DNA from 3 places in the Paenarthrobacter sp. genome. Region 1 is predicted to be linked to each of the others. Evidence: predicted binding sites of a transcription regulator. Region 1 holds the regulator's gene; each other region holds the start of a gene.
The links. The regulator HrcA, encoded in region 1, represses chaperone genes, less so after heat shock. The targets are predictions, from matches to a motif close to TTNGCACTCGNNNNNNNCGAGTGCNAA.
Positions count from the first base shown of each region.

Region 2: a site for HrcA is predicted at 2,402-2,428, ahead of groL (chaperonin GroEL). Genes of this name have one in related genera too.
Region 3: a site for HrcA is predicted at 7,498-7,524, ahead of groES (co-chaperone GroES). Genes of this name have one in related genera too.

Region 1 covers NZ_JAPSHI010000028.1:32,576-42,163, forward strand. Annotated here, with positions in the region: gene ybeY (rRNA maturation RNase YbeY) at 1-468, opposite strand, end outside; gene RIF72_RS16900 (PhoH family protein) at 465-1,547, opposite strand; gene RIF72_RS16905 (GerMN domain-containing protein) at 1,971-2,843, shown strand; gene RIF72_RS16910 (16S rRNA (uracil(1498)-N(3))-methyltransferase) at 2,889-3,662, opposite strand; gene dnaJ (molecular chaperone DnaJ) at 3,665-4,792, opposite strand; gene hrcA (heat-inducible transcriptional repressor HrcA) at 4,845-5,852, opposite strand; gene RIF72_RS16925 (DUF3097 family protein) at 6,045-6,896, shown strand; gene RIF72_RS16930 (DUF4870 domain-containing protein) at 7,020-7,433, shown strand; gene hemW (radical SAM family heme chaperone HemW) at 7,462-8,691, opposite strand; gene lepA (translation elongation factor 4) at 8,692-9,588, opposite strand, start outside.
Region 2 covers NZ_JAPSHI010000004.1:2,585-12,469, reverse strand. Annotated here, with positions in the region: gene RIF72_RS04510 (ribonuclease HI family protein) at 1-358, opposite strand, end outside; gene groL (chaperonin GroEL) at 593-2,218, opposite strand; gene RIF72_RS04500 (cold-shock protein) at 2,543-2,746, opposite strand; gene RIF72_RS04495 (LytR C-terminal domain-containing protein) at 2,918-3,538, opposite strand; gene RIF72_RS04490 (DUF3263 domain-containing protein) at 3,588-3,923, opposite strand; gene RIF72_RS04485 (uracil-DNA glycosylase) at 4,029-4,799, shown strand; gene RIF72_RS04480 (siderophore-interacting protein) at 4,874-5,713, shown strand; gene RIF72_RS04475 (threonine/serine exporter family protein) at 5,772-7,259, opposite strand; gene RIF72_RS04470 (peptidoglycan bridge formation glycyltransferase FemA/FemB family protein) at 7,287-8,603, opposite strand; gene RIF72_RS04465 (peptidoglycan bridge formation glycyltransferase FemA/FemB family protein) at 8,715-9,803, opposite strand.
Region 3 covers NZ_JAPSHI010000001.1:393,127-403,011, forward strand. Annotated here, with positions in the region: gene RIF72_RS01795 (acyltransferase family protein) at 1-1,931, opposite strand, end outside; gene RIF72_RS01800 (NAD(P)-binding domain-containing protein) at 2,148-3,245, opposite strand; gene RIF72_RS01805 (LuxR C-terminal-related transcriptional regulator) at 3,557-5,191, opposite strand; gene groL (chaperonin GroEL) at 5,363-6,976, opposite strand; gene groES (co-chaperone GroES) at 7,061-7,357, opposite strand; gene RIF72_RS01820 (hypothetical protein) at 7,549-7,911, opposite strand; gene RIF72_RS01825 (class I SAM-dependent methyltransferase) at 7,979-9,208, shown strand; gene RIF72_RS01830 (shikimate 5-dehydrogenase) at 9,222-9,885, opposite strand, start outside.

The sequences.
Region 1 (9,588 bases):
CATGGTCTCCATGGGGGCATCCTTGCCCAGGAATTCAGACAGCAGTTCCCGCTGCAAGCCGAACATCTCTTCCTTTTCCTCCGGCTCTGCATGGTCGAAGCCAAGCAGGTGGAGGATGCCATGGGTGGCCAGGAGCAGCATCTCATCCTGCGTGGAGTGCCCGGCATTGCGTGCCTGGACCTCGGCCACTTGCGGGCAGATTGCGATGTCGCCCAGCATTCCTTGCGGCGTGGGCTTGTCCGGAGTGCCTGGTGTCAACTCGTCCATGGGTACGGACAACACATCCGTAGCTCCGGGCTCGTCCATAAGTTCGATGTGCAGCTTTTCCATGGCCGGTTCATCGACGAGCAAAATGGACAGCTCGGCCTGGGGGTGGATGTATAGGCGCTCAAAGATGAAGCGTGACAACTTCACCAGTTGCGCTTCGTCCACTGCTACACCGGACTCGTTGTTTACTTCAATGCTCATTTACGTTCTCCACGTGGGTACTGTGTTCCTGCGGCGTCGGTGCGGTGTGCGTCGTCCCATGTGCTGTAGGCGGAGACGATGTCAGCAACCAATCGGTGCCTCACCACGTCAGCGGCCTCCAGGATGGAGAAATTGACGTCGTCGACCCCCTTCAGGATCTCCCTGACGATCCGCAGGCCCGATGTTGAACCGGAAGGCAGGTCGATCTGGGTGACATCGCCTGTGACCACCATTTTCGATCCGAAACCGAGGCGGGTCAGGAACATCTTCATCTGCTCCGGAGTGGTGTTCTGGGCTTCATCGAGGATGATGAACGCGTCGTTCAGAGTCCGTCCGCGCATATAGGCCAAGGGAGCGACCTCGATGGTCCCGGCAGCCATCAAGCGCGGGATGGACTCGGGATCCATCATGTCGTGCAAGGCGTCATACAGCGGGCGAAGATAGGGGTCGATCTTGTCGCTCAGGGTGCCGGGGAGGAAGCCTAGTCTCTCCCCCGCTTCCACCGCGGGCCGGGTCAGGATGATCCGGCTGACTTCCTTCGTCTGCAGGGCCTGCACTGCTTTGGCCATCGCAAGGTACGTCTTTCCAGTACCTGCCGGACCAATTCCGAAAATTACGGTGTTGTCGTCAATGGCGTCAACGTAGTTTTTCTGGTTCAGCGTTTTGGGCCGTATGGTCTTACCCCTGCTGGACAGGATGTTGTGCGTCAGGACATCCGCCGGATTCTGAACGGACTGCGTCCTCAACAGGGACACGAGCTGCTGCAGGATATCCGGAGTGACCACGGTCCCCTTCGCTACGAGCCCCCGGACTTCCTCCAAAAGACGCATGATACGTGGAATGACTGCGGAAGGCCCGGTCATGGAGAGTTCATTGCCACGGACGTGGAAATTGACGTCCTGGAACTGTTCCTCGATGTATCGCAAGGCTTCGTCGTGGCTGCCCAACGAGTGAACCATTTGGTCGGAGTTGTCGAACGTGACAACTTCCGTGCGCGTACCCGGTAGTGTGTGCGGGAACTCGGTGGGCGGCTGGTTGCCGTTTCCGGTCCTGAGCCGCCCGTTCAAAGATTCACTCATAGTGCTGGCCTTAGGCCTTTTCTCCTCCGGTTGGTCGTATTACTCCATCGATTCGACATTCGTGGCCGCTGAAAGGCGCCGCCCGGATGCCGGAATGTCTTCAATCCTACGCCAGCCCGGCCCGCGATGAACCTCAGCGGACGGCATCTTCGGGGCCTGCACCGTCACGTCAGACATATTGTCTCAACTCTGCATCAAGCGGGTATCAATCCTGTTTCAGTTGACGTCCGGCAACCCAATCCCGGCCGACCGCCGTCGACGATGTGCCAAGCTGGCATAGCGGGTGGGATCAGCACCCTGTGGTCCGGCCCCGGCGGCTGCGGCCGCCAAGAGACACGTTAAGGCAGGAAACCCATCGCAAAGCCAGTAAGCATCCGGAGCGGCGCGCACAGGCGGACGAGGTCCGTCATCGCCGTGCCAGCGATGTTTTCTGTCCTCTTGCTGACCGGGTGCATAGCCAATGGCGGCGATAGCCAATCAAGCATAAGTTCGCCACCGGTCACCGTCCAGGATGCCCCGGCCAGCAACGCTCCCCTGGAGACCACGCAGGCCTCCACCAAGATCCCGGTCTACTGGATCGGACGCAGCAAGGAAGAGGTCTACCTCTACCGCGAGTTCCGGGACATTCCCAGCGACGGGAACCCCGTAACCACCGCGCTCCGGATCATGATGTCTGAAAAGCCTTTGGATCACGACTTCTTTACGCCCTGGCAGGATCCGGAGAGTCTTGCCACCTCGATCTCCGGTAAAAACGTAATTACCGTTGATATCTCCCGGGACGCTTTCAATTCGAACCTCGACGCCGGAATGGCGCATCGCGCCGTTCAGCAGTTGGTCTACACGGCTACGGCAGCAGCCTCGTCGTCGGGAGTCATAAACTCGGGCCAGCAAATCCAGGTTGTCATTTTGGTTGACGGACACAAGGACTACATGGCGTTCGGGCAGGTGCAGCTCGGCCAGCCCATGGAACGGAACGCATCGCTGGTGGCGCCGCTCTGGATAATCGATCCGCAGGAAGAAACGTCCTTGCCGGCCGGCGTCGTGAAGTTCAACGGCCGTAGCACGGACAGCTCACGGCCCGTCAGCTGGCAGATCCTCCAAGAGAACAGCAAAGGCGAAAAGACCAGCCTGCTCACGGGCCAAACCGAGGCAACTGGTGAACCGGGACAATACGGACTTTTCAGCTTCAGCGCTACGTTGAAGGCCGGCAAGTATGAGTTGCGGGTTTCACAGGTCGACGAAGCCGGCGCAACCATCGAAGCGAGCACCGATACCCGCCTGTTCAACGTCGGCTAGCGACCGGGGTCGGATACTCTGCCGGTCCGTCCAACTGCGGGCTGGTTACCAGCGGCCCAGAACGTCACTGGCCAGAACGACGGCGGCAGGTCCCGCCGTCGACGACCGCAACACATGGTGACCCAATAGGGCCGTTACGGCACCCGCATCGCTGAGACGTGTAACTTCACGAGGTGAGATTCCGCCCTCCGGTCCAACGATCAAAAGGACCTCGCGCGGCGTACCTGAAGCCTCATTTGGCAACGCATCCGACTTTTCAAGGACAGTCCGCAGGGGGTTCTTGGCGTCTTCATGCAGGATGATGGCTAAGTCAGCGGTCGCAACACTCTTCGCCAGTGCGGAGGTGTCCACGATGTTTCGCACCTCAGGGATCCAGGCACGCCGCGCCTGCTTGGCTGCTGCAGTGACCACCGACTGCCACTTCGCGTGGGCTTTAGCAGCCCTTTCGCCCTTCCAACGCACGATTGCTCGTTCGGACTGCCAAGGAATGACGGCATCAATTCCTAGTTCCGTGGCCGTCTCGATGGCAAGTTCATCGCGGTCGCCTTTAGCAAGGGCCTGAACCAGCACCAACCGGATTTCGGGCTGCTCCTCGTGGACCACCTCGGATGCCTTAACGGTCAAGCTGCTTGATCCGGCGTCGACTACGGTGCCTATCAGCCGCACGCCCGATCCATCCGCCAGGTCCACCGGCTCACCCACAGCCAGGCGCTTGACCGTGACAGCATGACGGGCCTCAGGACCATCCAGCACGAAAGTGGAGCCCGGAATCACCTGGTCGAGGCTACCCGCCGTTGTAAAGAAAACGGGATTGCTCACCGCTACAGGTTACCCAGCTTGTCCCGCAGCTTCGCGAACATGCCGCCGCTTGCCACAAGCTTTCCTTCGGTGAACTGCTCACCGCGCAGCTTGGCGAGTTGCTGCAAGAGTTCTTCCTGGGCAGGGTCGAGCTTGCCTGGCGTCTCCACGTGCAGGTGCACCTTGAGGTCGCCTCGTCCGTAACCACGGAGGTGCGTGACGCCCAGGCCGCGGAGGGTAATGACCTCGCCCGACTGCGTGCCAGCCTTCACGTCGATATCCTGCGCGCCGTCGAAGGTGTCCAGCTGCAGCTCTGTACCAAGTGCCGCCGCCGTCATGGGAACGCTGAGCGTGGCATGAAGGTCATCGCCTTCACGCATGAACATGGAATCGTTGTTGACCCGGATTTCGACGTAGAGATCACCGGCGGGACCACCTGCGGGACCTGCTTCGCCCTGCCCGGACAACTGGATGCGAGTACCGGTTGCGACGCCTGCCGGTACTTTGATGGTGAGGGAACGGCGGCTACGGATTCGGCCCTGTCCATTGCACTCGTTGCAAGGGTCCTTAATGACCGTGCCAAAGCCCTCGCAGGAACCACAAGGTGCAGTGGTCATGACCTGACCAAGAATGGATCGGACGGCCCGCTGTACCTGGCCACTGCCACCGCAAATGTCACAGCGTTCCGGGTGGGTGCCCGGGCGGCAGCAGCTGCCGTCACAGGTGGGGCAAACCACAGCAGTGTCCACTTCAAGCTTCTTGTTTACGCCGAACACCGCGTCCTTGAGGTCGATGCGGACGCTGATGAGTGCGTCCTGGCCGCGACGGACACGCGAGGCGGGACCACCGTGGCCGCCGCCGCCACCAAAGAAGGTGTCGAAGATGTCCTGGAACGCGAAACCCTGACCGGAGTAGCCGCCACCGAAACCGTTGTCGGTGCCGTTCTCATTGCCAGTGGCATCGTAGACCCGGCGCTTCTGGGGGTCTGACAACACTTCGTAAGCGTGGGTCACGGCCTTGAACTGTTCCGCGACATCTTCACCGGGGTTTACGTCGGGGTGCAGTTTCCGCGCCAACTTGCGGTACGCCTTTTTGATCTCTTCCCCGGTGGCTTCCGGCGAGACTCCCAAAACGTCATAGTGGCTGCTCAAAGTCGGTATCTCTTCCTTGTTGTACTGCGGATTTTTCCTCGGACCGGCTTGTTCAACCGCCGAGAATGCGGGAAAGGTAACGGGCCACGGCGCGTACGGCTGCCATGGTGGTGGGATAGTCCATGCGTGTCGGACCGAGAATCCCCACTTTCGCGCCGGAGCCGTAGCCCGTAGCTACGACGGACGCCTCAGCCAGTCCGTCGTACGGATTCTCACGTCCAATGCTCACGGTGACGCCGCGGGGATCATCCCCCATGTCAGACAACAACCGGAGCATGACAACTTGTTCCTCGAGAGCCTCCAGCACAGGACCGATGCTCAACGGGAAGTCCACATTGGAGCGGGCCAGGTTGGCGGTTCCTGCCATCAGGATGCGCTCTTCACGGCTGGTGTCGCTGAGTGATTGCAACCCCTGAGCCAGCGTCTGCGCCACGCTGCGGAGCTCCGGCGGACACAAGGCGACTACCGAAGGAAGCACTTGGGGCAAAAGAGCCAGCTGGGTGGCGGCGATGCTGCCGAGGAAGCGCGACCTCAGGAGCATCAGCGCCTCGTTACTCACGTCAGAGCCGGCGTCGATGACCTTCTGCCCAACGCTGCCCGTATCCGCAATGAGGACCACAAGCACCTGTTTTGGGGCCAACAAGACGAATTCCACGTGCCGGACCAGAGCACGGTTGGAATGCGGATACTGCACGACGGCCACTTGGTTGGTCAGCTGCGACAGGAGCCTTACAGTTCGCTCCAGGATGTCATCAACATCATCCGGGCCTTCAAGCAACGAGTGGATCGCCCTGCGTTCGGCAGCCGAAAGCGGTTTGACTTGGGAAATGCGGTCAACGAAAAGGCGGTAGCCCTTGTCCGTTGGGATTCGGCCCGCGCTGGTGTGGGGCGCTGCAATCAGGCCTTCCTCTTCCAGGACAGCCATGTCGTTCCTGATGGTGGCACTGGAGACGCCAAGATGGTGACGCTCCACGAGGGCCTTCGATCCAACAGGTTCCCTGGAATGCACGTAATCCTCAACGATGGCACGCAGCACCTCAAGCTTGCGCGGCTCACTCATTGCTCCACCTCCTGACGACTACCTTGGTCCCTGCGACCGGTCAACGCGGGATCTCAACCGGACCACCACACTTAGCACTCAACATGCCCAAGTGCTAACAAGTCTAGTATGAGCCACCCCGTTGCTAGCATTGAAACCTCCCGTGGCCGGCTTCGGCCCGCGCCATAAACCCGCACAAAAGGTAGGAATCCCTTGGCTTTCGACAATTGGGGCCCGCAGGATCTGTCCGCTCCCAGCAAAAACCAGCTGCCGGAAGTGGCCGTACAGCGGGGAATGGTCCTCGAAGACGTGCAGTCGGGCTGGGTGGGCGAAGTCACTCGTGTTGAGAAATCAGGCGGAATGCACGTTGTCTCCCTTGAAGACAGGCGTGGAAAGATCAAGTCATTCCAGTTGGGATTCGGGTTCCTTCTGGAGGGGCAGGCCATCCGGCTAATGCCCCCTGCCGCCCGTCCTGCCGCCTCTGCCGCTCCTTCCAGCCGGACAGCGTCCGGATCCGTGAGGGTACAAGGCCAACGTGCCCAGGTGGCAAAGGCCAGCCGCATTTGGGTGGAAGGAAAGCACGACGCCGAGCTCGTCGAGAAGGTCTGGGGTGACGATCTCCGTGTGGAGGGCATCGTCGTGGAGCCTTTGCATGGCGTTGACGACCTGAAGTCAGCCATCGCTGCCTTCAATCCTGGCCCGGGCCGCCGCCTTGGCATCCTGGTGGACCACCTTGTCCCCGGGTCCAAAGAGTCGCGCATCGCCGCCGATGCAATGACGGTGCCCGGAGCGGCAGGAAACGTTTTGATTGTCGGCCACCCCTATGTGGACGTCTGGCAGGCCATCCGGCCAAAGGTCCTGGGCATAGAGGCTTGGCCTGCCGTTCCACGAGGGATCGATTGGAAGACAGGAATCCTCACAGCCTTCGGCTGGCCCCACGATACCGCAGAGGACATAGGCTTGGGCTGGCAGCGGCTCCTCGGAGCGGTTCGAACTTATGCCGACCTTGAAGCCTCACTCCTGGGCCGTGTCGAAGAAGTCATCGACTTCCTGACAGTTCCTTGAGGCGACGTCCATGAAGGAACAGCAACTACCGTGTCAACGGGGCGTTGGTCCCGGGAACTACGTTGGGGCCGGTATTCTGGGACAGCAATACCGCAGCATCTTTTAAAGCAAAGGGAAGACACCGTGGCAGATAACGCTCCTGAAGAACCGGGTAGCGCCGCAGGCCGGCCCCAGTACCATGGCGCGCCTGCCAACGCACTCCCGTTAACGGCCAGCGAAGACAGGCAGTGGGCTACGCTGGCCCACTTTGGCGGCATCCTGGGATGCCTGCCATCCCTTCTGATCTACTTGATTTTCCGGGATCGCGGGCCGTTCACCGCGCAGGAATCCAAAGAGGCGCTGAACTTCACGTTGCCTCCCACCATCGCCGCAGTGCTGGCCAACATTCTGGTGCTGCTGCCGGTTGTGGGCAACATCTTCGCCGTGATTGCCACAGCCATTTGGGTGGCCCTGACGTGCTTCTCAGTCTCGGCCGGAATCCGGGTAAACCACGGGCAACCTCACCGTTACAAGGTCAACCTGCGCTGGATAAAGTAGCCCCGCCCCTTTCGGGCGGGCGCTGCGGTTAGTCCGGAAGGATCCTGCGGACTACGGCGTCAGCCAACAGCCGCCCCTTCAACGTCAAGACAAGCCGGCCCTTGAACGCCTGAACGGGGTCCACCAGCTCGTCAGCAATCAGCCCGGCCATCGCATGCCTCCCGATCGCGTCCAATGCATCCACGGACAAGCCCGTTCCGAGCCGCGCTTCGAGCATGATGCGCTCAACTTCGCGGGTTTCAGCGTCGAGGGTTTCCCGGCCGGCGGCCGGCGAGCTTCCAGCAGCCAACCGTCCCGCATAGGCAGTGGGGTGCTTGACATTCCACCACCGAACACCTCCCACGTGGGAGTGTGCCCCTGGTCCGATGCCCCACCAGTCATCCCCGCGCCAGTAGGCAAGATTGTGCCGGCAAGCCTGTTCCGGTGTCCGGGACCAATTGCTGACCTCGTACCAGTTCAATCCTGCTTGGGAGATCATTTTGTCCGCCAACTCGTACTTGGCTGCGTGGTCGTCGTCATCGATTCCGGGTACTTCGCCGCGTCGAATCTGGGCGGCAAGTTTGGTACCGTCTTCGACGATCAGTGCATAAGCACTGATGTGATCCGGCTGGTATGAGAGCGCAGTTTCGAGTGACAGCTGCCAGTCAGCCATGGATTCCCCGGGCGTGCCGTAGATGAGGTCCAGGCTCACTGCAAGGCCCGCTTCACGTGCCCATTGCACCACCAGAGGCACGCGGCTTGGAGTATGGGTGCGGTCCAGTACTTTCAGAACGTGCGGGACGGCGGATTGCATGCCGAACGAGACCCGGGTGAATCCGGCATCAGCCAGCACCTTCAGAGATTCGGGGGTCACAGAATCGGGATTGGCCTCAGTTGTCACCTCAGCGCCGGGCTCCAAGCCCCAATGGTCGACGGCGGCGCGCAGGATCCGCGCCAGGTCTTCCGCCGGGAGGAGCGTGGGAGTACCCCCACCAAAGAAAACAGTGCTGAGAGGACGCCGAGGCAAACCGGACGCGTCCAGTGCCAACGACGCGAAGTCGAGCTCAGATACCGCCGTAGTAGCGTAAGCATCCTGCGAGGCCCCACCGCCAAGCTCGGTGGCCGTATAGGTATTGAAGTCGCAGTAGCCGCAGCGAACGGCGCAAAACGGGATATGGACGTAGAGCCCGAAATTGCGGTGCTCGACGCCGGCCAGCACCTGCGGAGGCAAAATGCCATCCGCAGGTGCAGGGTCGCCCAGAGGTAGGACGCTGGGCATTTACTTCTTGGCCTTGTCCTTGGACTCGTCAGTGGTCAGGGCTGCGATGAATGCCTCTTGGGGCACCTCCACGCGTCCAACCATCTTCATGCGTTTCTTGCCTTCCTTCTGCTTTTCCAGAAGTTTGCGCTTACGGGTGATGTCACCGCCGTAGCACTTGGCAAGAACGTCCTTGCGGATGGCCCGGATGCTCTCGCGTGCAATGATGCGTGATCCGATGGCGGCCTGGATAGGCACCTCGAATTGTTGCCTGGGAATGAGCTCACGGAGCTTCCCCGTCATCATCACACCGTAGGCGTAGGCCTTGTCACGGTGGGTGATGGCGCTGAATGCGTCCACTTGTTCACCTTGGAGCAGGATGTCCACCTTGACGAGGTCGGCCACCTGTTCGCCGTCGGCTTTCCAGTCAAGCGAGGCGTAGCCGCGTGTCTTGGACTTCAGGAGGTCGAAGAAGTCGAAGACGATTTCGGCCAGCGGGATCCAGTAGCGGAGCTCCACGCGATCCTCGGACAAGTAGTCCATGCCGCGCATCTGGCCACGGCGGCTCTGGCAGAGTTCCATGATGGATCCGACAAATTCGTTGGGCGCCAGGATGGTTGCGGACACCATTGGTTCACGGACCTCGGAGATCTTGCCCGTGGGGTACTCGCTGGGGTTGGTGACGTGGATAACCTTCTTGTCCTCCAGGGTCACCTCGTACTCCACGTTGGGAGCCGTGGAGATAAGGTCCAGGTTGTACTCGCGCTCGAGGCGCTCACGCGTGATCTCGAGGTGAAGCAACCCAAGGAACCCAACACGGAAACCGAAGCCCAGCGCTGCAGACGTCTCGGGCTCGTAAACCAGCGCGGCGTCATTGAGCATCAGCTTTTCGAGGGCGTCGCGGAGTACCGGGTAATC
Region 2 (9,885 bases), on a different contig from region 1:
CCTTGACCCATTCGAAGGTGTATTTGCGGCCTACGATCGCTTGGTCGATGTCCTTGAGAAGGTCTACATTCAGCACGGGCTTTCCGTCGGCCTTACGCCAGCCCTTTCGCTTCCATCCCGGCATCCACTTGGTGATGCAGTTGATGACGTACTGACTGTCGCAAAGGATCAGCAATTCTTCTTGTGGCACGTGGGCCGTGGACCTGAACAGGTCGAGGACGGCCATCAATTCGCCCTGGTTGTTGGTACCGTGCGGCCAACCCCCTGCACGCCAACAGGAGTCGTCAACATACCAGGCCCAACCGGCCGGCCCAGGATTACCGAGGGCGGACCCATCGGCGGCAGCAATAATCGTCATGACGTTAATCCTGCCAGACCCCACCGACACTGAAACCGTGATAATACCCAAGTAAGTCGCAGTACAGGTCGTTACGGCCGCTCAAAACGGCCTGATCTGCTACCTAATTGGGCAAGCCCGGACGGTCCAGCTTTGACGTGGCAACAAAACAGCGGCCCCCACCAAAAGGTGAGGACCGCCGTCGTGATGCTGTTCAGCGTGATGCCGGGGGCTGTATCGCTACAGCAGGGAGGCCTAGAAGCCGCCCATGCCACCCATGTCGTCGCCACCGGGAGCCGGAGCGTTCTTCTCGGGCTTGTCGGCAACTACAGCCTCGGTGGTCAGGAAGAGACCAGCGATGGAAGCAGCGTTCTGGAGAGCCGAACGGGTGACCTTTACGGGGTCGTTGACGCCGGCAGCCAGAAGGTCTTCGTAGACACCCGTGGCAGCGTTCAGGCCGTGGCCGGAAGGCAGGCCGCGAACCTTGTCCACCACAACGCCCGGCTCGAGGCCAGCGTTGAAGGCGATCTGCTTCAGCGGTGCGTCGATGGCAACCTTGACGATGTTGGCACCGGTTGCCTCGTCACCCTGCAGGGTGAGGTTGGCGAATGCCTTTGCGCCTGCCTGGATGAGGGCAACGCCACCACCGGCAACGATACCTTCTTCAACAGCAGCCTTAGCGTTGCGGACTGCGTCCTCAATGCGGTGCTTGCGTTCCTTGAGCTCAACTTCGGTTGCGGCACCGGCCTTGATGACTGCAACGCCGCCGGCCAGCTTGGCCAGGCGTTCCTGCAGCTTCTCGCGGTCGTAGTCGGAGTCGGAGTTCTCGATTTCGGCACGGATCTGGGCCACGCGGCCTGCGATCTGCTCGGCGTCGCCGGCACCTTCGACGATGGTGGTTTCGTCCTTGGTGACAACAACCTTGCGGGCGGTGCCGAGGAGTTCCAGGCCGGCGTTTTCGAGCTTGAGGCCAACTTCTTCGGAGATGACCTGGCCACCGGTGAGGATGGCGATGTCGGCCAGCTGAGCCTTGCGGCGGTCACCGAAGCCCGGAGCCTTGACGGCTACGGACTTGAAGGTGCCACGGATCTTGTTGACGATCAGGGTGGCCAGGGCCTCGCCCTCGATGTCTTCGGCGATGATCAGCAGCGGCTTGTTGGACTGCATGACCTTCTCCAGAACCGTGACGAGTTCCTTCACGTTGGAGATCTTGGAGTTGACGATCAGGATGTACGGGTCTTCGAGGACCGTTTCCTGACGCTCTGCGTCGGTGACGAAGTAAGCAGAGATGTAACCCTTGTCGAAGCGCATGCCTTCGGTGAGTTCGAGCTCAAGGCCGAAGGTGTTGGATTCCTCGACCGTGATGACGCCTTCCTTGCCCACCTTGTCCAGGGCCTCGGCGATGAGGCTGCCGATTTCCGGGTCACCGGCGGAGATGGAAGCCGTAGCTGCGATCTCTTCCTTGGTTTCGATTTCCTTGGCGGAGGCCAGCAGTTCGCTGATGACTGCCTCAACAGCCTTCTCGATACCGCGCTTAAGGGACAGCGGGTCGGCGCCGGCGGCAACGTTGCGCAGGCCTTCCTTCACCAGTGCCTGGGCGAGAACGGTTGCAGTGGTGGTACCGTCGCCAGCGACATCATCCGTCTTCTTGGCAACTTCCTTGACCAGTTCTGCACCGATCTTCTCGTAAGGATCGTCCAGCTCGATCTCCTTGGCGATGGAAACACCATCGTTGGTGATCGTGGGGGCGCCCCACTTCTTTTCGAGGACGACGTTGCGTCCACGCGGGCCGAGGGTGACCTTGACGGCGTCTGCGAGGATGTTCAGGCCTCGCTCGAGGCCGCGGCGTGCCTCTTCATCAAATGCAATGATCTTGGCCATAACGGCGGTAGTCCTTTCGGGACAGTCGTTAAGAAGGTACCTATCAGATGGGGTGCCCGCGACGGACGGTCCTTCGTTTGCGGCCTCTGTATGCCCCGCGCTCCGGACCTCACCCCACCAAGGTGTTTCTTGATCCTCCGCCGGTTCACTACCTGCCCGCCGCCGGGGTCAACCGGGCCGGACTTAGCAGTCGAACCATAGGAGTGCTAAATCAATAATTAGCACTCGACCGGGGAGAGTGCAAGCAGAGATGCCACTTTGGTTGATAAACCAAGGGCTTTCAGCCGTGGGCTGAGGGGAATTGGCGTAGACGCCGCAATCGAACTACGCGACGCGGACGCCTTCGGCTTGCGGACCCTTCTGGCCCTCCCCCAGTTCAAACTCAACCCGCTGGCCTTCTTCGAGGGCGCGGAAGCCATCCATCTGGATGGCAGACCAGTGCACAAAGACGTCGTCGCCGGATTCATCCACAGTGATGAATCCGTAGCCTTTTTCGGCGTTGAACCATTTGACGGTTCCCAAAGCCATGATGCCCACACTTTCACAGTAGCCAAGACCGGCAGCCGGGATCTCCGTACCGGAATTAGTCCACTGTAACCACTGTCACCAGCGGCGCGCTGCCGTGGAAGGGCAGGGCATCACTTTTGTTATTGAGGCTTAACCGAGTTGGGGCTTTTCAGCTCGGGAGGGGCCTGATGCCTACTGGTAGCCGGGCCCGGCCACAACCACCAGTGGCTGTTGAACCTCGGGCGTTTCCACGATTGTCTGGATGCCCAGCAAGGTACCCAGCGCCTCCGCGTTGGCCTTCTGCTCCGGAGCGTTGTAGAAGATCACGGATGTTTGCTGCGGCAGTCCGCCCCAGTTTCCTACGGTACTTAGCGCCCAACCGTCGCCCTGGACGAGGCCAGCTACCCGGCCTGCCAAGCCTGCCGTACCGGCGCCGTTATAGACAGCCACTGGAGTGGCCTTGTCCACGGGGGCCGACGATGGAGTAGCGGAAGGAGATTCCGACGGCGTCGGGTCACTGCTGGGTTCGCTGGAAGCGGGGGGCGCGCTGCTGGATTCAGTGGGGGCAACGGACGGTGCCGCAGACGTTTGCAAGGGTGCCGGCGTCGTGGTGTTCGACGAAGCGCTGGGTGCTACCAGCCCAAGGTTGGGGAGGATCAGGAAGGCCACCAGTCCAAGCACCAAGGCCACTGCCCCGACGGTCAGGACCGGCCACAGGGTGGGGCGTGCAGTCTCTTGGGCGTCGCGATGAACGCCCTGGCGGGACGTGTTCTGCGGAACCTGGTCGAATTCGTCCTTGGCATATTTGGTCATGGTGAAGCGATGTCCTTGCTGGTTGCTGCTGACAGATCAGCCTGGCGATTTACGCGTCGGACCCCAAGCGACGTGCAGTCCTCGCACGCTGGCGGGACGTACGTAGTCTACGCAGTCTCTTGACGAGCATGGGATCGTGGGCCAACGCGTCCTCGGTATCCATGAGCGCGTTCAGGATTTGGTAATAGTGCGTGGCGGAGAGATCGAACAGCTCACGGATAGCCTGTTCCTTGGCTCCGGCGTACTTCCACCATTGCCGCTCCAGCGCCAACATCTGCTGGTCCCGCTCGCTCAACGGCGAGTCACTGCGGGTCTCGGCCGCGAGGTCCTCAAGGGCAAAGCCTGTTGCCCGCGACGCCATCGGTTCCGGTGCTGGTTCTGCCACGGCACACTCCTTCGACGCTTGATGGGGAAAATGTCCTACCCCCCATGTTACGGGCGAATAACAACGGTGTCATTCGCAGCCGCGCCCCGCACGGGAGACAATGGCGTGGTGACTGGCGTGGATGCACTCTTTGATCTTGAACCGGCTGATGCTGCTGGCCCGGGCTTCGCCGCCCTGCTCAAACAGCCGCTGGAAGAGCTGATGGCTCCCGATTGGGCTGACGCATTGCGCCCTGTCGAGGGCCAGCTCCGTGAGGCACTGGATTATGTCGCGGGTCAATCGGCCAATGGCGCCCAAGTTCTGCCTGCTGCAAAGAACCTGTTGCGCGCCTTCAAACAGCCCCTGGCGGACGTCAAAGTATTGATTCTCGGCCAGGATCCTTACCCGACCCCGGGCCACGCCATCGGGTTGTCCTTCGCCGTTTCCCGCCCTACCCGCCCCATCCCTCGGAGCCTCGCCAACATCTACCGCGAACTCCACGACGACCTCGGCCTTCCGCCCCGCGTCCACGGCGACCTCAGCGCCTGGACGGAGCAAGGCGTCCTGCTCCTGAACCGTGTCCTCAGTGTCGAAGCGGGAAATGCCGGCTCCCACCGCGGCAAAGGGTGGGAGGCCATCACGACGGCGGCGGTCACCGCCGTCGCCAATCGCACCGACGGAGCGGGGCGCCAAAGTCCGCTGGTGGCAATCCTGTGGGGAAAGGACGCCGAGGGCGTGGTGCCCCTGCTGGGCGGGGCGCCTTCCATCGTCTCAGTCCATCCGAGTCCGCTCTCTGCATCACGAGGATTCTTCGGCTCCAAGCCCTTCAGCCGGACCAACGAACTACTGATTGGCTTGGGGGCTGAACCCATTAATTGGGAATTGCCTGTTCTGTAGTCCTGTTCCGCCGGGTCCGTAACCTTCGACTCATACCCAGCCGATGCGCAGGAAATTAGCTTAGGCTTACCTTCATGACTGCTCTCCCCGTCACTTCGTCCGCCTCACGCAAAACCCGCCCGCAGGTCAACCTGACCGTCCTGCGAAATGAACGCCTCTCGCCTCATATGGTGCGCATCGTGGCGGGAGGACCTGGTTTCAGCGACTACACGAACAACGAATACGTGGACCGTTATATCAAGATTGTGTTTCCCCAGCCGGGTGTCGAGTACGAACTCCCGATGGACTTGTGGGCCATCCGCGACACCATGCCCCGTGAGCAGTGGCCCCACACCCGCACGTACACCATCCGCTGGGTAGACCTGGAAGCACAGGAGCTGGCTATCGACTTTGTGGTGCACGGCGATGAAGGACTGGCCGGTCCCTGGGCTGCCGCTGCCAAGCCCGGCGATTCGCTGATCTTCACAGGTCCGGGCGGTGGGTACAACCCCTCCCCCGATGCCGATTGGTACTTGTTCGCCGGCGACGACGCCGCGATACCGGCCATCGCAGCCTGCGTCGAGGTTCTTGCTCCCGAAGCCCGCGGAACCGTGTTCCTTGAGGTGGATAGCGAGGCCGACATTCTTCCGATTTCCGCCCCTGCCGGTGTGGAGTTGCACTGGCTCTTCCGCAAGGGCGTTCAAGCGGGCTCCAGCGAACTGCTGCTCGAAGCCCTCCGTGCCACTGAATGGTTGCCGGGACGCGTGGACGTCTTCGCCCACGGCGAGCGGGGCTACATGAAGGCACTCCGCGAGATCTTCTTCGTGCAGCGCGGCTTGGAGCGCTCTCAGGTCTCGCTGTCCGGCTATTGGGCACAGGGTCGCGTGGAGGAAGTCTTCCAGGCTGAGAAGAAGCTCCCAGTGGGACAGATCTAGCCGCAGTCGTTAAAGCCGAACGGCGCCGCCTCCTGGCGGCGCCGTTCGCTTGGTTTCATTAGCGTCTGCGTACCCTGCGCCGTTCGTTGCTGGACAGGCCCTTCGTCAGGGGCCTGGCCAGGTTGTCACCGAGCACGATGCCGGCCGCTACTCCGAGCACAATGGCGCCGGCGTTGAGCATGCCACCTGCACCGAGCAGGATATTGCCACCTTCAACTGTGAGGGCGTACATGGAACGGAAGATCGTCAAACCGGGCAGCAGGATCAGCGCCGCGGGGACGGCCACTACGAGTTGCGGGGCACCCAGCTTGAGCGCCACCACGCGACCCAGCAAGCCGATGACCACCGCAGCGACGGCTGGCGACAAACGGTCGCCGAGGCCGGCTTCGCCCACACCCCACAAAACGAAGAAGCCCACTATGCCCACTGCCGCCGTCGGGAGTAACAGCCGCATTTGCGTCTGCTCGGTGACGCCGATGGCTACAACCGCGATAGCAATAAGGACCGCTTGAATCCACAAGGGATACGCGTCGGGGAATGTCTGGGTGACATCCAGGACTGCACTGCCCATCAGCGTTCCTACGACCACGGCTACGCCAATTCCCGCAACGATCGCACCGAAGGTGAGTAAAGTCGAGAGAAACCGGCCCGCTGCCGTTACCGGGAAGCCGTTGATGGCGTCTTGTACTGAGGACACGAGACGACCTGTCGGGAGCAACAGCAGGATTCCACCCGCCACCACAATGGATGGCGCAATTTCCACACCCGCCCAACGCAGCATCAGCGCGATGAAGGTGACCAGGAACGCGCACGCCATGGTGTTGAAGAAGTCAGCCGTCCGCCATCTGGCAAGTTGCCGGGAGAGGAGGCTGATGAGGATGTTGGAAGCAAAAGCGACCGCGGACGCACCGATGCCCCCGCCGAGGACGCCCACGAATACTGCAGCGAAGATGCCGAAGGCCATGGTGACCATCCACCGTGGGAAGGGTTTGGCACTGCGGATGATTTCATTCAACCTGCGCACAGCTTCGTCACGGCCCACTCCACCTGCCACGATGTCCGTGACCAATTGGTGAACTTGGGCAAGGCCGGCGTAATTGTTGGTCCACGAGCGCACCACGCGGAGCAGCGTGACGGGCGTCTGGTCCTTGGGCGCGTAGTTGATGGCCACCGACTGGTTGGTGATGTCCACTTCAACGTTCTTCAGGCCAAGGGCGGCGGTGACCGCAATCATGCTGGTCTCCACCTCAAGGGCACCCGCACCGTAACGGAACATGACTTCAGCAAGATGAAGAGCGAAATCGATGGTCTTCCTGGCCGATGCGTCCACACCCACGACTTGGATGGTGGGGTTGGCGTAGGGACTTCCGGCCAACCGGTCCACGATGTTCATGGGTGCCGTCGGCGGGCTGTCACCTTGAACCAAGCGCATCAGCATGCGTTTGGCGTTGACATTCTGCCGGACCTGGGACGGCCGCAACGGCTGGGTCTTGGGCAACCCGTCGGTATGGGGCCTGTTGGCGGACCCGTCGGGGCGTTCAGTCACGCGGTGATCCTCCCTTGGCTTGTGTGATTAGCGATTCCTCCGAAGTTTTCCTACTACCGGCAATTTCTCAAGTGGCAATCGTCCCAGTACTGTCTGGGCGGCCCCTGCAAGCTTCCTGACCGCACGGTAGCCGTGGAAGACGAGCGGGTTCACCGGTGCTACGAAATCGCCCACCAGTTGGACAACCTCGCCACCGAAGCCCTTCTTGAATTCGTACCCGCCGTGCCCGGTCTCGTCCTGGCCTTGGATGCCGAACGTGCCGTAGAAGTTGTAGCGCGAGTAACCATTGTTCAGGGCGTGCAGCATCATGCCCCAATACAATGACGTGGCGCCGTTGAAGTAGATGTAATCCTGAACCGTGCCACCAATAACGCACACCAGTTCGTCACCGGAGCAGGCAAAATGGATGGCAGCCACCGTAGCGACACCTACGGAATCGGGGAAACGTTCGATGTCCTTGAGGCTGCGCTCGTAGCTGTCCACGAGGTCCTGGACAACTTTGACACGGTTGGCCTTCTTCTTGCTGCCGGTCTCCTCGACCTCACGCTTGAGGTCTGCCAAAGTCTTGGATTCAGCATCCAGGCGCTCCGTTATGGAGGCCCGATATTCGGGAATATTGATCTTGGCCATCATGAGCTTAGTGAACTCGTCCGAAGTATTCCGGAGGAGTTGCTCGTAGTACTCGCGTTCGCGGTACGTGAAGCCCTTCTCATCGCCGGCCGTGCTCAGCGCGTTGTAGAACTCATCCAGCGTTTCCAGCGTGGCCTGTTCCAGGTAGACGCCGTTCTTCTCGGCTTTACGGATGGCCTTGCGGGTGCGGTAGTTCATGCCCATGATGAGCTCTTCGGAATCGGCGATCCCGTCCAGCTGCTTGATGAACATCCAGTTGATGTTGGCGAAGTTCATGTCGAAGCCCTGGTGCTTTAAGCCCAGCCCTTCGAACTCTTTCAGCAGCGGACGGTTATCCTCAACTTCGGGGTGTTCGGCGCCCTCTTCATCACGTGCAATGTACCGGATGTTGGGCGAGATACGCAGCTCTGCAGCCTTCTTAGAGGCTGCGTGCTTTTTCAACTGCTCGACGACGAAGCGCACCACTGTGGGGTCGCTGTAGTCCATCAGGGGTCCCTTGGCGCAATCTGCGGTTTTGTAGCCCAGACGGTTGGACGAGTAGACGAGCTTCCCCGCAGCAATGAGGCTGTCGCCGCGCGTCACGCCAAAAAGCTCAACTTCCTGGCCACGGGCACGCTGGAAGCGCGTGAGGTCCATGGACTGGATGAAGCTGCCCTGAGGGTGTCCCTTGGCGAATGTTTCGAAATCAGCGTCGCTGAGAATCACAAATTCCATGTCGGTTCCAGCCTCGATCGGAGTCAAAGAAATAACCTAACCTAAAAAGTAGAATGCACCCGTTGGTGGCCGGGGCGGGCCTGAAGTTGATTTGCTGGCCGCGGGTGGCGGTCAGTAAAACTGGCCGCCGGTACGCATGGTTTCGAGTCGACGGAAGATGCGTTCCGCGCCCTTAAGCCACAGCTTGTGACGGACAGGTCCCAGGACGAGGTCATAGCAACCGACGAAGTCCGTGACGGTCTTGGTGAAGCTCGTTTTGAACAATCCCATGCCGTACAGGGGGTGGGTCTTGTCCTTGATCCTCGCAGCGGGGGGTGTGCCACAGAAGTCGTATTCCACGCATCCGAGTTCCTGCATGCGCTGGATCGCCGCCCACTGGGCCAGATGGGAGTCACCGTACTGCTTGCGGTTCTGGGTGGAGCCGCCGTCCTTGTACGTTGCTTTGGAGCCGTAGTTGATGACGAAAGCGCCGACACTTGGTGCACCGTCCTCGTGGATGAAGAAGAAGTGTCCCTGGCCGCGGCTGCAGAACTCTTCCCAGAACTTGGAGTAGTAGTCGTAGCTCCGCAGCGGCATGGCGCCCTTGGCGTTTACGGTGTTCTGCATGAGGGCGTAGAGCTTTTTGTACGTCTGCTGGCCTGCCTCTTCCTGGACCACCTCGCACCCCTCGCGTTCTGCCCTGCGGACTGCGTTACGGGCCCTGGAGGAGATACTGCGGAGAACTTCATTGGCGGGAGCGGAGATATCCAGCACGGCCGTGGAGTCGTTGGACTGGATGTTGGGGGCCTTGACCAGACCCGCGGCTTTCAGTTGTGCCGTTGCCTGGTCCGACTCGATGATGTCAGGCTCGATCTTGATGGTGAAGACGTTCATCTTCGTCTCACGTGCCAGCGCAGCCACTGCTGTCAGAGCAGGCTGGATGTCGGCGATATCCAGGACGTCCGGTCCCTTGATGAGGTACCAGAGCCTGCCCATCACGGGGAACTTCTTTTCCAGGAGCAGGTTGTAGCTGCTGTATTCCTGAGTCTCGATGACGAGCCTCCGGACCAGCCAGCCGTTACCGTCCTTGACCGCCGCGTAGGCATCCGACTGCAGCATGTTGCCGCCGTTCGGGTTCGCCGTGACATGTTTGTCCCAGTTATCGATTTCCTCGGCGGTGGCAAAGCGGGCGCTGAATTCTCGCAAGGTGGCCGTGTCCAATCTCAGGGTTTTGGTGCAGTGTTCAAAAGCTCGGTGCGCATGCGGACATGCAGCCCCAAGTCTATCGGGCCGGGAAAAATCG
Region 3 (9,885 bases), on a different contig from region 1:
CCCAGGCACACTAGATCGGTCATATCCAGCAGGATCAGGTCCTGGTATTTGCCCGTCACGGCCTCAAAGGGGCTGGGCTCAGCCAGGACGTCCGACTTCAGCGGGCGGCAATCAGGGCTGTCCACCCCTTTGGCGAGGGCGCAGTCCGTCAGGCTGTACGTAAACCTTGGGTTGTCCCGCACTGCCACCATCTGGATGCCCAGTGCTGTCACCTCCGGAACAAGGTCCTCAAAGCCGTGGGTCAGTCTCTCGTCAGGCAAGGACGACACAGCCGCCGTGCCCACCATAAAGATGGCATCCGGCGCATGGTCACGGATGTGGCTGCGCACGTCGCTGTTGAACTCGTTACAGCCGGGCTCCGACTCGGGATCTTCCGTCATGAAGGGGCATGCTCCGTACAGCAGCGAGTAGAGGCGCCAATGATGCTGCTCCGCCAACACTTCCAAGGCGGCAAGCCACTGCTGGGAATGGGAGTTGCCTACCACCAGTACTGTCTTGGTGGCGTCGGAGCCAACACCGTTCTGCCGGCAGTTGTCCTGCAGCAACTTCGATTCGGGTTTCGTGTCCCCGGAGCACCCGTCGGGCAGTTGGGCCCAGTCACGCCCGATTCTTTCCGCGGTGGGCTGGGTGAGCGCGTTTGGAGCCGCTTCATTCACATAAGTGGGCAGGAGTGCCTTCGCCCCGGGATTATCGAAGACCATTCGCGCCTCGGCGGCTTGCTGGTCCAAGTCCAGCCTGTACTGGAAAGCGAGCAAGGGTGCAGACACGACTGCCAGGCAGGTTACGATCGCGATGACCGAGCGGCGGCGCTTCATCTCGGGCCATTTCCATTCCCGGAACGGCTTCTCAACGAACCTTGTGGTCAGGAAAGCCAATACGAGTGACAGTGCAATGATGGCCGTGCCGGAAAGCCAACCGGCTTGACCCTTGCCGCTCCAGGCCAAGGCAATTACCAGAATGGGCCAGTGCCAGAGGTAAAGGGCGTAGGAGTTGTCACCGAGCCGGACCAGGAATTTGGAACTCAGGATCCGGTCCACGCCGTAACGGCTCCCGGTCTGACCGGCCGCGATCACCGCGACCGCCGCCAGCGTAGGCCACAAGGCGACGAATCCCGGGAACGCAGTCTGTACTTGCAACAGGATGCCGCAAGTGAGCATCGCTGCCACCCCTACCCATCCCAAGATCACCCGGACAGGTTTGGAGAAGTTCAGGCCCGGTAGCACCAATGCCACCAGCGTGCCCAAGGCGAATTCCCACAAACGGGCAAAGGTATCGAAGTATGCCACGGCCTGGTTGCTGGCAGTGAAGATGATGGAGTAGATAAACGAGACCAGGAAAATGATCGCGAAAACATACACCAGAGTGGCGCGGTAACGGAGGGCAAAACGGCGGCACACCAGCGCTACCGTTGCAAAGATGATGGGCCATAGAATGAACACTTGGCCCTGGATGGACAAGGACCAGAAGTGCTGCACAGGGCTCGCCATGCTGTGGTCGGTAGCGTAATAGTCCACCGCCAACTCCTGCAACAGCCGGTTTTCAAAATAGAACAGCGAAGCCCAGGTTTGCTGGACAATTTCAACCCAACGCGTGGCGGGCAGGAAGACGAAGGTTGCTGCGAGAGTGCCCACGAGAACCACGACGACGGCGGGCAGCAAGCGCCTGAACAGGTGCAGCCAGTGGCGCACAAGGTCCATGGGGCGGCCCTGTTTATAACGTCCCGTGAACTGGAGGGTCATGAGGAACGCTGAAATCAGGAGGAAGACATCAACGCCTCCGGAGACCCTGCCGATCCAGATGTGGTAACTGACCACCATCAGGACTGCGAGGGATCGAAGGCCCTGAATTTCAGGGCGGAAATTAGACTTTGCAACGGGTCCGGCAGAGCGCCTACCGTGGTGGGCAGGGGCTGGAATCGTTGGCGTCGTCACGTTAGGCAGTTCCTCAAAGCTCTGGCACAAAGGGTCAATATTACGCGGTTTCAGTCGCGCAACCGATGCGGAAGGGTGTCCCTGGCCGCCATCCGAAGCCCCATCAGCACAGGTCCAGCCATACATTGTGCCACCCGAACCTGTGCGTGACCTGTGCTGATACTCCCTGGGCTCGTCAACACCGCCGCTGGGCACGCCCCTCCCTAACGTGAGCCATTACACGTTCACCAGTCCAGTGGAACGCGGCGCAGTGACCCGGTTGGCGAGGTATCGGGCGTCCCTGCACACTCCCGGCAAAGTTGCCGAAGCGGCCGCGAACAGGAACTCCTGGCCGATGAAGTACACGCCCGGGACCTCGTCAGCCACTCCCCTGGTTTGACGGGGTTCACCGTGATCGTCAAACGCCGGTAGGTTCACCCACGAGTAATCCTCGTGATAGCCGGTGCACCAGATGACATTCGCGGCGTCCACCCGCGTGCCGTCTTCCAAGACCGGGTGTCCATCCACAACCGCAACCAGCCTCGGCTTGAGGTGGACACCCGCGGCGGCCAGGTCCTTCGTCTTGGTGCGGATCAGCGGGGCAGCCTTGGCCTTGAAGTCAGGAGCGGCTTTTCGTCCCACGGGTGTGTTGAGGTTGAGAACGTGCAGGCCCAGGAACCGGACCACGGGGAGGGCAAAACGTGCAGCAGTCCTGCCGTGCCGCATGGGCATCTCGGCGCTGGGCTTGCCTGCCACGAACGTGGGGTGGAAGCTGCCAACTTCAAGGGCAATCTCGGCACCGGAATTGCCCAGTCCCACCACCAGCACGGGGCCTTCCTTCAACTGAGCGGGGTTTTTGTAATCCTGCGAGTGCAGTTGCAGAATGCTTGGATCCAACTCGCCCGCGAACGCCGGCAGCTTCGGGATCCGGTGCCCGCCGGTGGCAATCACCACGTTTTCGCTACGCCATTCACGGTCTCCGGCCTTAAGCACAAAGGCCTCATCGTCCCGGCCGATGTCATCTACACGAACGCCTGGAACGAACGGAAGTCCGAACCGGCCTACATAATCCTCCAGATAGTCGGCCAGTTGATCCTTGGTGGGAAAGACCAACCGGTCACCCGGGAAAGATAAGCCTGGAAGGCCGTCATACTTGGCCGGCGTGAAGAGCCGCAAGGAGTCCCAGCGTTGGCGCCAAGCATCCCCTGGCCTCTGGTGTTCGTCGAGGATGAGGAAGTTCCGGCCTTGCTTGGCCAACCAGTACCCAAGCGCGAGTCCCGACTGGCCACCTCCCACGATGATGGTGTCAACCACTCGATTCTGGATTGTGGACATGATCTTCTCCTGTATTTTTTGCGGGTTTGCGGTGGACTAATGGGCCTGCTGTGGTTCATGAACATCTGCCGTTAAGGCCCCTGGCAAACGATCTGCAGCGGGCGCATTGCGATACCGGAGACACCACACGAGCATCACGGCAGAGGCTGTGACGTAGAAGGTGTGCAGCAGCCACAAGGGACCAGCCGGAAGATCAAAGAATGTTCATAAAGCCACGCTATGAGGCCGACGCCTGGCGCCGCGTCGGGCAAATGAGCCAATCGCTCAATAGGGCATGGGTAATTCTGCGCAGGAATAGCATTGCGTCAGCGTCAGTGGATCAGGCCATGCTCAAAGGCATAGCCTGTGGCGGCAGCCCGGGACGGCACGGCGAGCTTGGAGAGTATGTTGCTCACATGCCGTGCCACGGTCTTCTCACTGAGGTAAAGCTCCCTGGCGATAGTCCGGTTCGCATGTCCACCGGCCACGAGCCGCAGGACTTCCAGCTCGCGGCTTGTCAGTGGGGAGCTGCCCTTGTTCTTCTCACCGGTAAGTTCCAAGACTTCGGCTACAGCCGGGGTTGCCCCGAGATCCGCGAACTCGGCCTTGGCAGCTTCGAACTCCATGTCGGCAGAGTCGGGGTCACCCAATAGGGCGCAGGCACGCCCGGCAAGTACCCTGCACCGGGCCGCCTGATAGGGAGCTTCGAGGCTGTACCAGGTCCGCCACGCGCGTCTCGACTCGCGCAGGGCTGCCTGGGGTTGACCTTCAGCCAGCAGCACCTGCGCCGCGGCATGGGCACCTAGGGCGAGTTCCAGCGGCAGGCTTGCCTCGTTGAGTGGCTCGGCCAATTCGTCCAGCGCGAGCCTGGCTGCGGCGACATCCCCAACGGCAAGTTCAACATCGACGGCGGCAGGCAGCAATCGACGACGGTTGGCTGAGTCCGCATCAGCCATCGCGCGTCGCATGGTGGCCTGCGCCTGGGCGGTTTTATTCTGGACCAGCTGAAGCAGTGCGATGCCGGGAACAGGCTCGAAACCCGTCCCCGCGGCCGTAGCGTAGGCCTTCGCCGCTTCCTCCACGAACCCCTGTAGGCGGAACACTTCGCCCTGCTGATACCAGGATCCGAACGTGGCATCCGGATCGCCCTTCCTCACCCTGCCTTCGGCCGCGCGCGCCACTGCCAGTGCTTCGTCCCACGCTCCATGGAGTATGAGAAGTTCTGCCCGGTATGCCTGACATTGCCCGCTGAACATCACCATGTCCGGGCGCTCCCCACACCACCGCTCCAAGGCCGCGGTCCACTCGTGGGCGCGGCGGACATCGTGTGACAGACGGCAACTGCCCAAGACGGCGCAGTAGATGATGCCCGCAGGAATGGGAGAGATCTCACCTGCGGTAACCGAAACCATCACTTCGTCCAGGATTTGCAGCCCTTCTTCCACATGTCCAAGGGAAACCTGGGACGTGCCTACACCAAGCTGGCCCAGGGCGCGGAGGTCTTGGTCATGGAATGAGGCACCCAGCTCCAAGGCCCTAGCGAACAGGCCCTGTCCCATTTCAGGGGCTCCGGTACGCAACAAACCCAGGGCGGCCGGGATCAGAAGATACCCCTCGGCGGCACAAGGACCCGCCATCCCCTCCAATAAGTGTTTGGCACGGGCCAACCACCCGTTGCCACGGGCTTGCTCGCCCATGTCCATCAGGAACATGACAAGCCAAGAGGCGCACCTCGCCGCGCTGTCGGTGTCCCCCATGGTCAGGAATTCCTCGTGTGCCCTGGCCAGGTACTCGATGCTTTGGGCATTCAAGCCAAGCAACATCGCCACCGATGCCGCCAACTCGATGTCCTGCGGAGGAAGACCGCCCCCGGCATCGGCGCGGGCGAGACACTCAAGCGCATCGCGCCAACGACGCTCGTGGAATGCCGAGCGTCCCAAGTCCAAATCTGTGTCCGGAACTGTCATAGCTCACCCTGCGACCGGGAACGGACCGGATGGCGCACCCAAGCCGCCGTAATAGCGTCAGGTTACCGCCGCCGTCGTACGCCCACAATAGCTCGCGACACAGGCCACGACTCCACCCGGAAACAACAAAAGCCCCGGTCAATGCGACCGGGGCTTTTGTGGAACAGGCTGTTAGTGCTGGTGGCCTGCGTGTGCGTCTTCTTCCTCAGCCGGCTTCTCGGCAACCAGGGTCTCGGTGGTGAGAACCAAGGCAGCGATGGAAGCGGCGTTGCGGAGAGCCGAGCGGGTGACCTTGACGGGGTCGATCACGCCGGCGGCGATCAGGTCCTCGTACTCGCCGGACTTGGCGTTGAAGCCGTGGTTGGCTTCCAGTTCGGAAACCTTGGCCACAACCACGAAGCCATCGAAACCGGCGTTCTGGGCGATCCAGCGCAGCGGTTGAACCAGGGCGCGGCGGACGATGCCAACAGCAGCTGCTGCGTCACCCTCCAGCGCCTTGACGGCCGGGGACTCGTCCAGCGCCTTGAGGGCGTGGATGAGTGCGGAACCGCCACCGGAAACGATGCCTTCTTCGAGGGCTGCACGCGTGGAGGAAACGGCGTCCTCGATGCGGTGCTTCTTTTCCTTCAGCTCAACCTCGGTGGCTGCGCCAACCTTGATCACGCCGATGCCGCCGGCCAGCTTGGCCAGGCGTTCCTGCAGCTTTTCCTTGTCCCAGTCGGAGTCCGTCCGGGTGAGCTCAGCACGCAGCTGCGCCACGCGGTCAGCTACGTCCTGGGCCGTGCCTGCACCGTCAACGATGGTGGTGTTGTCCTTGGTCACCGTGATGCGGCGAGCGGTACCAAGTACCTCAAGGCCAACGCTGTCCAGGGTCAGGCCGAGGTCCGGCGAAACAACCTGGGCGCCCGTGAGCGTCGCGATGTCCTGGAGCATGGCCTTGCGGCGGTCGCCGAAGCCCGGAGCCTTGACGGCAACAACGTTGAGCGTGCCGCGGATACGGTTAACGATCAGCGTGGAGAGGGCTTCGCCTTCGATGTCTTCAGCAATGATGAAGAGCGGCTTGTTGGCCTGCAGGGCCTTCTCCAGCAGCGGCAGGAAATCCTGCAGCGAGGAGATCTTGCCCTGATTGATCAGGATGAGGGCGTCCTCAAGGACAGCTTCCTGGCGCTCTGCGTCGGTAACGAAGTACGGGGAAAGGTAGCCCTTGTCGAACTGCATGCCCTCGGTGAGGACCAGTTCGGTCTGGGTGGTGGAGGATTCTTCAATGGTGATGACACCATCCTTGCCAACCTTGCCGAACGCTTCAGCCAGCAGTTCGCCAACCTCGTCGCTCTGCGCGGAGATGGCTGCGACGCTGGCAACCTGGGTGCCTTCGACTTCGCGGGCGTTCTCCAGGAGGCGGGCTGCGACGGCTTCGACGGAAACCTCGATGCCGCGCTTGATCTCGCCAGGAGCGGCGCCGGCAGCAACGTTGCGGAGGCCCTCCTTGACCAGTGCCTGTGCCAGAACGGTAGCGGTGGTGGTGCCGTCACCGGCGACGTCGTTGGTCTTGGTGGCTACTTCCTTGGCCAGCTGTGCGCCAAGGTTCTCGTAGGGGTCGTCAAGCTCAACTTCGCGTGCAATGGTCACGCCGTCGTTGGTGATCGTGGGAGCGCCCCACTTCTTGTCCAGCACGACGTTGCGGCCGCGCGGGCCAAGCGTCACCTTGACAGTGTTGGCGAGCTTGTCGATACCGGCCTCAAGAGACCGGCGGGCAGCATCGTTAAAAGCAAGCTGCTTTGCCATGGTTGTGTCCTTTCAAGACAGAAAACCCGCACCGCTGACGGTTGGAATGATTCCAACGCGACGGCGGTGCGGGGCTCCAGGAAGTTACTTTACGACGATCGCAAGGACGTCGCGGGCGGACAGAACGAGGTACTCGTTGCCGCCGGTCTTGACTTCGGTTCCACCGTACTTGGAGTAGATGACGACGTCGCCAACAGCTACGTCAACCGGTACGCGGTTGCCGTTGTCATCGAAGCGGCCGGGGCCGATTGCAACAACTTCGCCTTCCTGCGGCTTCTCCTGTGCGGAGTCCGGAATTACCAGGCCGGAAGCCGTGGTCTGCTCTGCTTCGAGCGGGCGAACAACAATACGATCCTCAAGAGGCTTAATCGAGACCGACACTCGGACTCTCCTTTTCATGAGCTGATTCATGGACTAAGAACTAGGGTGCCGGAGCGTACAACCGTCGTCGCGGTGCCGGAAGACGCTTGGCGTGATTAGCACCCTCCGGGGGAGAGTGCTAACAAGACTCTATGTAAGCGTTAGCACTCGGTCAAGGCGAGTGCCAGCATTTCGTCATGAGTGAACCTCCGTCACCGGCCGGTGAGGTCGTCCAGATCGTAGTCTTCGCCGTCGTCGTCCTCGTCCAACGGAACGTTGCCACGGTTCAGATAGAGCACTACGGCAGCGGCAACAGCTACGACGCCGGAGATCACCAGCGTGATGATTCCACCAGTCCTGGCGCCGCTATAGAGCTCGCGGATGCCCCGCGCTTCTTCCGTGGGGTCATTAACGCTCTTGCCGGCGACGGAATAGGTGGCGGCATTGAAGGAATCCAGCGCGAAGATGATGATCAGCAGGCCGATGCAGACCACCGCGATCACTGCCCCCGCGATCAGGGCCGGGCGAGCGAACTTTGTCATGGTGGAGTGATGCAGGGCTGCGTTGTCTTCCATGAAAACAACCCTATCCGGCTGATCCGCCGGTCACGTTGTCAAGCACCGCGCCGTTAGGCTTGATCCCATGCCTCACGCACCGCAGGAACAGATCGCGCCCTTGCTGACAACTGAAGGATGGGAGCTTCTTGCCTCTTTGGGGCCCTACCGCGAGGCCGACTCGTTCAGCGTCAATGCCGACCTCCGGAAGGCGGGTCATTCCCCTGATCTCGTAGCCGCGGTGCTCACGCAATCCCGGCTACGGACACGTGCGGAGGCGAAGTTCGGTGAATTCGCCCGGCAGATGCTCTTCACCCAAGCCGGCTTGGAACAGGCCACGCGCTTGAATGTCGCCGCACGGCACGCCGAGCGCTTCGCGAAGGCCGGCATCTCCCACGTTGCAGACCTCGGCTGCGGCCTTGGCGCCGATTCCATGGCGATGGCTTCCATGGACATTTCGGTGACAGCCGTTGAGATGGATGAAACCACTGCCGCCTGCGCCACCATCAATCTCATGCCCTTCCCGCATGCCACCGTGGTGCACGCGGATGCAACCTCCGTGGAGCTGGACGGGATGGACGGCGTATGGCTGGATCCTGCGCGTCGAACAACGTCAACCTCCGGCACCAAGCGGATCTGGGACCCCGAAGCTTTCTCACCACCGCTGTCCTTCGTGGAGCGCCTGGCAGCCACGGGGCGCGCCATCGGCGTCAAGATGGGACCCGGCATTCCCCACGATTCCGTGCCCTCAGGCTGCGAAGCCCAGTGGGTCTCAGTGGGCGGCGACGTTACCGAAGTGACCTTATGGTTCAACGCAGTGGCTCGCCCCGGCGTGCGTCGCGCCGCGCTGGTTATTGGGAGCCAGGGCGCCGCTGAAATCACCAGCGGCGCGGATTTCGACGGCGGCCCGGTAGCCGCCGTCGGGCCTGTTGAAGGCTTCCTCTACGAACCGGATGGTGCGGTGATCCGCGCAGGTCTGGTGGCCGACGTCGCAGATCGGCTGGGCGGGCATCTGGTGGACGAGCACATCGCCTACATCTGCGCCCCCGCACTGCACGACACCCCGTTCGCCCGCGCCTACAAGGTACTTGAGGTAATGCCTTACAACGTCAAGGCGCTCAAGGCATGGGTGAAGAACCACGGCGTCACAGTGCTGGATATCAAGAAACGCGGCACGGCTGTGACCCCTGAAGAGCTGCGGAAGCAACTGCTTCCCGCCAAACCGGCCAAGGGCAAGGATGCAAAAACGGCCACCTTGGTCCTTACCAGGATCGGCGAGGAAAGAGTGGCTGTTGTCGTGGAGCCAGTGACGACCTGATGCGTCACAAGAGTTAGCGGCGGGAGAATTCCGAGGCTTCACGCACCTGCTCAGCGCTCGGACGCACGCCCGTGTACAGGACGAACTGTTCCTCGGCTTGGATAGCGATGACTTCGGCGCCCGTAATCACCTTCTTGCCGGCTTGCCGGGCAGCAGTGATGAGCGGTGTCTCCGACGGCAGTGCCACGACGTCGAACACCACCTGGGCAGCGGAAACAGTGGCGTCGTCGAAAGACTGGGCGGTTTCATCCGCGCCCGCCATTCCCAGCGGAGTGACGTTGATGATGAGGTCCGCGGTTGAGCCGTTGACGTCGTCCTGCCACCCGAAGCCGTAAAGGTCTGCGAGCGCACGGCCGGTGCCCTCATTGCGGGCCACGATGGTTACAGCGGCGAACCCGGCGTCCCGGAGGGCTGCGGCTACGGCTTTGGCCATGCCGCCGGCACCGCGAAGCAGCACAGTGTGGCTGCTGGGAACCTGGTGGTCCTTCAGGAGCCGTGCGATCGCGATGTAGTCCGTGTTGTAGGCGGTGAGGACACCGTGGTTATTGACGATGGTGTTCACCGAATCAATGGCTTTAGCCGACGGATCCATGACGTCAACCAGGGGGATGACGGCTTCCTTGTAGGGCATGGACACCGCAGCGCCCCGGATCGGGAGGCCGCGGATGCCCGCTACC